2 regions of the Paraburkholderia sp. OAS925 genome follow, and region 1 is predicted to be linked to the other one. Evidence: riboswitches for the same ligand, from Rfam matches in the RefSeq annotation. Region 1 holds a riboswitch; the other holds the start of a gene.
What was found. A riboswitch is a leader RNA that binds a small molecule or an ion and turns the genes downstream of it on or off. The one in region 1 is predicted to bind manganese.

Region 1 (3,406 bases):
TCCGCCGAACGCACGATGCCCCAGAAACACGGGTTGCTCCAATGCGCGTTTTTCACGACGCAGCATGCGTGCGGCGTGAGCGAAAGCAGCACCATCACGTCGAGGTAGGTCGGGTGGTTGGCCACCACGATCGACGGACCGCGCGCGCGCAGCGCCTCGCCGCCCGACACTTCGAGCTTCATCACGCCGATCAGCTGCAACGCGCCGACGAGCGCGCGGAAAAACCAGTGGATGATGCTCGTCACCGCGAACTGCCGCGACGCACGATGCGGCCACAGCCACGCGAGCGGAAACACCAGCACCGAAAACAGCACGCCGCAGATGCCGAACACGACGAAAGCCATGCCCGTGGCGAAGAATCGCCACGTGTAGTCAAGCCGCGCGGTCATGCCACTCCCACTGCCAAAGGACGCCGGCGCCTTGCCAGGCCGCGGGCTCGCCGGTTTCAAGACAATGCAGCAGCGCCTGGCTTTGCGTGGCGAAGCGGGTTGCTGCGGGCTCCGAATCGTGCAGGCGCGGCGACGCGGACTGTGTACAGACCAGATGGCCGAGCGCCGTTTCGTTACTCAAGAGCAGCGCGATCGCGCCGCCCTGCACTTCATCGTCGATCGTTCCGTATGCGGGGTCGGCCGGTTCGTCGGCGTAGACCAGCAGGACCGGTGACGCCAATTGCGTTGCGTGTTGCGCATACGCCTCGAGCAGCGCATAACCGAGCGTTTCCGGGCCCGCCGAAATGGCGCTCGCCGCCGAGCGGTCGCCGCGCGCGATGCCGAACACGCCCGTCATCGCATTGAGCACCGAGAGGCTAAAGGCCGTCGGCGACACCGGCTCGCCGGAACTGATGGCGCGCAGAATCTCCGTGGTGCGGCGCAGTTCGCCGTGCCGCGACGCGAAGACGACGCGCGCCTCGTCGGCCCCGACGCAATCGTGCGCCACCTTCAGCGCGGCTTTCGAGAGCGTGCTGAGACGCCGCCGCACGATCGGTTCGATAAAACCGATGTCGGGTGCGGCGGTGGTGGCAGCAGGCCAGCTAGACCAGCGAGCGACCGGAATGGTCCAGTGCGGATCGGGCATATCGGTGTTCGCGCGTTGAAGCAAGGAGAGGCTGAAGCGCCTGACGGAATACGCAGCCGTCACAGCGTATGCGCGCCGCGCGGACCGGCAATTTCCAGCCGGGGGACAATCCAGACTTCTTTTGTAGGGTTCAGCGAATTAACGGCACTTTGGCCCGATTATTTAGGCCATTGACGATTGGCCGTGTAGTTTGGCTCAGGCTTCCTTAGTCGCCGGAATCATACTGAATATTCTGAATTAAATCAGCCACAAAAGACGTATCCATCTGTATCCGTCTCGCGTTTACGACGCTAATTTGAGCGCTATGGCGATTTGCAGAAATTTCCCATCTGGGCCTGGGAATATCCCTACATCTGTAGGTTTTTGGGAATTCGACTGTCAGTGGTCGCGTTCGCAAAGAGGATCCCGCGAATGCTTTCAATTAACTTTCTGCGACGACTGTTGCAGTCGAATACATGCGATCCGATTTCACGCGAATTCTGCTCCCGGCAGAACGGTCGCGCGGCGACGCCTGCTATAATCCGTCCCTCATTGGGGAGTAGCCGCCCCGCGCCACGTTCGCCCGGCATCTAGCCGGGCTCGCAACAACGTGCGCTCGCGGGGGCGCCTGTCAACAGACTTGGCCGTCATGGCCGTGGCAGCCGCAGCCTCTGGCCTGGCGAGACCGATGACCCACACCCCGCCGCAATTGGGCCCGGCGTGTCGTGGGTCGTCGCTCGTTCATTTCCCGGCCCGCGGATTCCAACCCACGTGTTCCACGCTTTCCTCATTTCCACCGGAGCGGTCGCGCTCGCCGAAATCGGCGACAAGACGCAGCTGCTGTCGCTCGTGCTCGCCGCGCGTTATCGCAAGCCGATGCCGATCATCCTCGGCGTGCTGGTCGCGACGCTCGTCAATCACGCGGGCGCAGGCGCGCTCGGCGCGTGGCTCGGCTCGCTGCTCACGCCGGCCATCATGCGCTGGGCGTTGGCCATTTCATTCATCGGCATGGGTTTGTGGATTCTCGTGCCCGACAAGCTCGACGACGAAGAAGCCAACACGAACCGCACGCATCTTGGCGTGTTCGGCGCGACTGTCGTGGCCTTCTTCCTCGCGGAAATGGGCGACAAGACGCAGATCGCGACGGTTGCGCTCGCCGCGCGCTTTCACGACTTCTTCGGCGTGGTGGCGGGCACCACGCTCGGCATGATGATCGCCAACGTCCCGGCGATCCTGCTCGGCGACCGCTTCGCGCACCGTCTGCCGACCGGGATCGTGCACGGCATCGCCGCCGTGCTGTTCGTGGTTCTCGGAACGATGGCGCTGTTCGGCGGCGGGCTCTGACGAAGGTGCGCGATGCCGGCATTTGCCGGATCGCGCTCTTGTCACGCTTTTATCGCGCTTGCGGTTGCGTCGCGGTCATTGCACGGCTTTCGCGCCCGACGCTGCAGCCGGGGACGCGGCGGCAGCCGGCACCGCCGTTTCGTTGGAAGCACCGGCGCTGTTGCCAAGCGGAATCTTCACCGTACGCACGACGCCGTTGCCGAGCGGGAAGTCGGCAAGCGCACTGCGCGCCAGATACGGCATGGCCCTCACCAGCGACGACTCGCCGCCCGAGTTGCGCGCGGTCACGTTGTAGACCTCCTTGCCCGTCGCGCGCTCGGTGATCCGCACGCCGAGCAGATGCGTGAAGATCGGATAGCTCTGGTTCACGTAGCCTGCGGGAAACGGACCCCACGGCCCCCACGGATCGTACGGACGGCCCCAGCCCCAGTAAGGCGCCGGCCACGGGTTGTAGTAGACCGGCTCGGCCACCGTCACCATGTCCGAGCGGATTCCATACGAGAGCCCGACGAGATAGCGCGCGTCGTTGCCGTCAACCTGGCGGAACGCATGCGTGGCGAGTTCGTTGGCGATGATGCGCTCATAGGTGGTCAGCTCGAGATTGTTCCGCTGGTCGGGCTCGCGTGTGAACGCGTAGGTGCGGGCCGCGTCGCCGCCGCTCCAGTCGGAGAACGCGGTGACCTGCGTGGTCACGTAGGTCGTGCAGCCGGACAGCAGCACGCTCAGTGCCGCGAGCAGCAGCATGGCCCGGCGCGTCCAGATATTCGTTGTCATGGTCTACCTCGTGAAGCGTTTCTGTTCGTTCGTCTTTGATTGTACGTATGACCGTCGATCGCGCCGCGCCGTTCCGCTCCCTTCCGCTCCCACGCCGCAGGAGCTTGAGCGTGAGCAAGAGCGGTGCGGGCGTCCGAGCGCGCATCGGCCGAACGGCTATCTGAAAAGCGCGCGCCGCACGATTGCCCGAGGCTTTGTACAATGGCTCGACAAGCCCGGCTCGCGCGTCTTCGTG
Region 2 (3,406 bases), 3.5 Mb from region 1:
GAAGGATCGGCAGACCTGGGAATCGACAGGTCGAAGCGCGGTGCCCCGCTCACCTCGTAGCCGAATGCGTCGGCGACAGTGCGGCGCAAGCCGTCCCACGCATTGAGATCTTCACGTGGCGCGAAGCGGCCAGTGTAAGCAAAGGCGGCGCCGCTCTCGCCGAGGTCTGCCGAACGATAGCCTAGACGCCGGCGCGAGCGCGCAAGGAAAGAAATTATCGCGCTTTTGTAGACGCCCTGGAGATCGAGAACGATGTCGTATTTCTCGCGTCGCAGTTCAGATATCGATGTAAAAATCGCCTTGAGCTCGGCCCCAGAGCGGTTTTTCTTGAAGCCCCGCAATGGCGCGCACAGCACGCGGTCGATGCCCGCATTCCAGCGTGGAACATCGGCGAAGGACGCATCGGCGGCCCAGTCAATCTTGACGCCAGGAAAGGCGCGATGCAGGTCGGCCACCACGGGCTGACCATGTACCAGGTCACCTAAGGAGGTGACTTTTACTATTAGAATGCGTTTCATTCCATTACCATTCAACAAGCGGACTTCACTTCAGCATCCGTGAGACCTATACCTCGATGCTGTGCAGTGACCTGAGGGAAATCAACGGCAGGATATCCAGCTTAGATTATCCCGGACTTGGTCCGAGGGTTCCCACACGCCGGGAGCAATCAAAACGACTTTGGTTCAGATCGGCGGCAGGGCGGTTCGTAGCAGCGGTATTTTCGACATAGCAATAGAGCAACTATCTATTTGCAAGCTATCGGAAGGCTGCCTGGGGCGCCCGGGTTCCGGGTTGTTGCACGCGAGTCGCGTAGGATCATACAGGACCCAGCGGGTACGGGACCTTGGCGTACTCAGTCTCCGGTCGTGCGTGGAGAGACGTTTCGTAGACCTTAGGCGGAGCAGATCCGGCTGTCGTGCTCGAAAGCGTGGTCCCGCAGTACCATCGACAAACCGCCAACAACTCGAACTCGCCCGACGCGCTGCCCCACCCACACGCCTCCTAGCCCCCGCCTCACATCTTCGCTGAAATTTCAGATCGTTCTCATCCATTCGCTGAATCGGCGCGCGCTGCCTATGCAATTCCCATCGATATGGGAATAGTTGCGCGTCGGCCTACGCCGACCCTTTCGCATTCCAGTGCGACAGGCATTGCGAGATCACTCGCCGGACTAAGAGCTTTATTTGCAATTCATGCACAAAATAACCAGATCAATTCTCGCGGCATCGGTGGTTCTTCTTTCACAGCTTCCTTGCGCACAAGCGGCGCCGCAAGCGGGCGTGAGCCAGTTCGCCGGTCCTTATGTTGGTTTCAAGCTAGGCGTCAATAATTCGGATGCATCGGGCGCATTCAACAAGGCGTCGCATAACACGGTGTTTCCGGGCTTCACCGCCGGATACAACTTCGACGTGCAGCGGTTCGTGGTAGGAGCCGAGGCTTTCGCGGATTTGCACCACGGCTCCACCACCTTCAAGGACGCCGGAATCGACGCCAAATTCGGCATGCCGTTTAACCAGTTCATGCCGTACATTCGCGCCGGCTTTACGGGCGACGACCCCGATACGCGGTTCCATTGGGGCCTCGGCGTGGACTACAAGTTCGCGGAGCATGTCAGCGCGGTCGCCGAATGGACCACGGACTCGAGCCATCACGACGGCACGAAGAGAACAAACAATAGCTTCACGGTAGGCGTCCAGTATCACTTCAATTAATGACTCGATGAGCTTGCGCGCGGCAAGAAAACAGACCGCTGCGCAAGCTGCATAGACACTACACTTGGCACGCAGTAAAAGCTCGGCCCACGGCGAACACAGTCAACAAGCTTCTTTGCGAAGGCTTGTTGCCTCCGCCCACTCCCGCTAAAATCCCCGGGTCACTGGGGAGTAGCCTTCCTTCACGCATCGCGGCATCGCGGCATCGCCTGAAGGAGAGCGCGTCAACATACTTGGCCTGCGGGTCATGGCGCGTTCGACCGGGTCGGTTTGGCGAGACCATTGGCGCACTGCTTCGTTCTGGTCGGACGGGTCGCGGTGCGTCATGGTTCGTCTTACGTCCGACCTCGGAGCCGCTGTGAAATCCCGCGCTGTTCAATCTCCTCGTCTTCTGCTCAACTTGCTGTCGCGCGATCTGCCGCGCCGCACGTTTTCGGTCCACCACGTCGATCACGTCAATCCCTTCGATGCACGGAGCCGCGCATGACCGGTCTTCTCATCGAACTGGCCATCATGCTGGTCGTCATCCTCGTGGCGGCCGAGCTTTTCACCAACGCGCTCGAACATCTCGGCGAGCGGCTTAAGATATCCGAAGGCGTGACCGGCTCGTTGTTCGCTGCAGTCGGCACCGCGTTGCCCGAGACGCTCGTGCCGCTGATAGCGATTGTCGGCGGGACGAGCGATCGTGCCGTCAACGAGGAAATCGGCGTGGGCGCGATTCTCGGCGCACCGCTGATGCTGTCCACGCTGTCTACCTTTCTGATGACGCTCGCCGTGCTGCGCTCGCGCGGCGTCGGCGGACGCGTCGCGCCGGAGCGTTCGGGCTTCACTCGCGATCTCAACTATTTCCTCTTTGCGTTCCTGCTGGCCGCCGCGGCCATGTATGTGCCGCATGAGCAGCGCATCGTGCGCGCGTTGTTCAGCGTCGCGCTCGTCGGCGTGTATGTCGCGTATGTCGTGGCGACTTTCCGCGCGTCGAACGATCTCGTCGATGCAGGCCACGGCACCGAAGCGCCCGGCAAGATGATGCTCGCGCGCCTCGGCGTGCCGACCAACCTAGCGACCATCGCCGTCCAACTGCTGATCGCGGTTGGGTTGCTCGTGTGGGGCGCGGAGGGTTTCATCCACGGCGTGCGGGGCGTGTCCGCGGTGGTCGGCGTGTCGCCGCTGCTGCTGTCGCTGCTGATCATTCCGATCGCTACGGAGTTGCCGGAGAAGGTCAACAGCATCCTGTGGATTCGCCGCGGCAAGGACACTCTGGCGTTCGGCAACATCACGGGCGCGATGGTGTTCCAGGGCACCTTGTTGCCGGCTATCGGCATTCTGCTGACGCCGTGGACGCCGCGCATCGAGGTGGTGACGGGCATCGTCATCACGCTGGTCGCGGCGGGCTGGCTGCGGCTCAACGCGCGCGAGCACGGCGCGCCCGTGTGGGCGCTGCTGGTCTGCGGCGCGCTGTACGCCGCTTATCTGGCGATCACGCTAAGCCGTTAGGCGTTCGAGCCACGTCGCCGGCGAATCACAAGCCGCGGCGATGCTCCCGCCCAATACATCGATCTAACGGCTTTTCTCTCGCCAACTCCCGGAATCGCGCGATGCGGGACGACGGCATAATTTCACAAACCATTGCGACATGGGTCTCGACAAGCGCCGCCGACGAAATCACCGTTGCGCGGCGCATTATTCGCGCATGT

Region 2: linked by a shared signal. The riboswitch ahead of ABIE53_RS00730 (sodium:calcium antiporter) and the one ahead of ABIE53_RS15830 (TMEM165/GDT1 family protein) in region 1 are both predicted to bind manganese.

Annotation. Positions count from the first base shown of each region.
Region 1 is NZ_JBEUNO010000001.1:3,633,125-3,636,530, forward strand. It holds gene ABIE53_RS15820 (lysophospholipid acyltransferase family protein) at 1-389, opposite strand, end outside; gene ABIE53_RS15825 (beta-ketoacyl synthase chain length factor) at 373-1,074, opposite strand; yybP-ykoY riboswitch at 1,596-1,814, shown strand; gene ABIE53_RS15830 (TMEM165/GDT1 family protein) at 1,825-2,397, shown strand; gene ABIE53_RS15835 (DUF4136 domain-containing protein) at 2,473-3,171, opposite strand.
Region 2 is NZ_JBEUNO010000001.1:155,243-158,648, reverse strand. It holds gene waaC (lipopolysaccharide heptosyltransferase I) at 1-518, opposite strand, end outside; gene ABIE53_RS00735 (outer membrane protein) at 1,194-1,712, shown strand; yybP-ykoY riboswitch at 1,867-2,059, shown strand; gene ABIE53_RS00730 (sodium:calcium antiporter) at 2,196-3,206, shown strand; gene ABIE53_RS00725 (acetyltransferase) at 3,346-3,406, shown strand, end outside.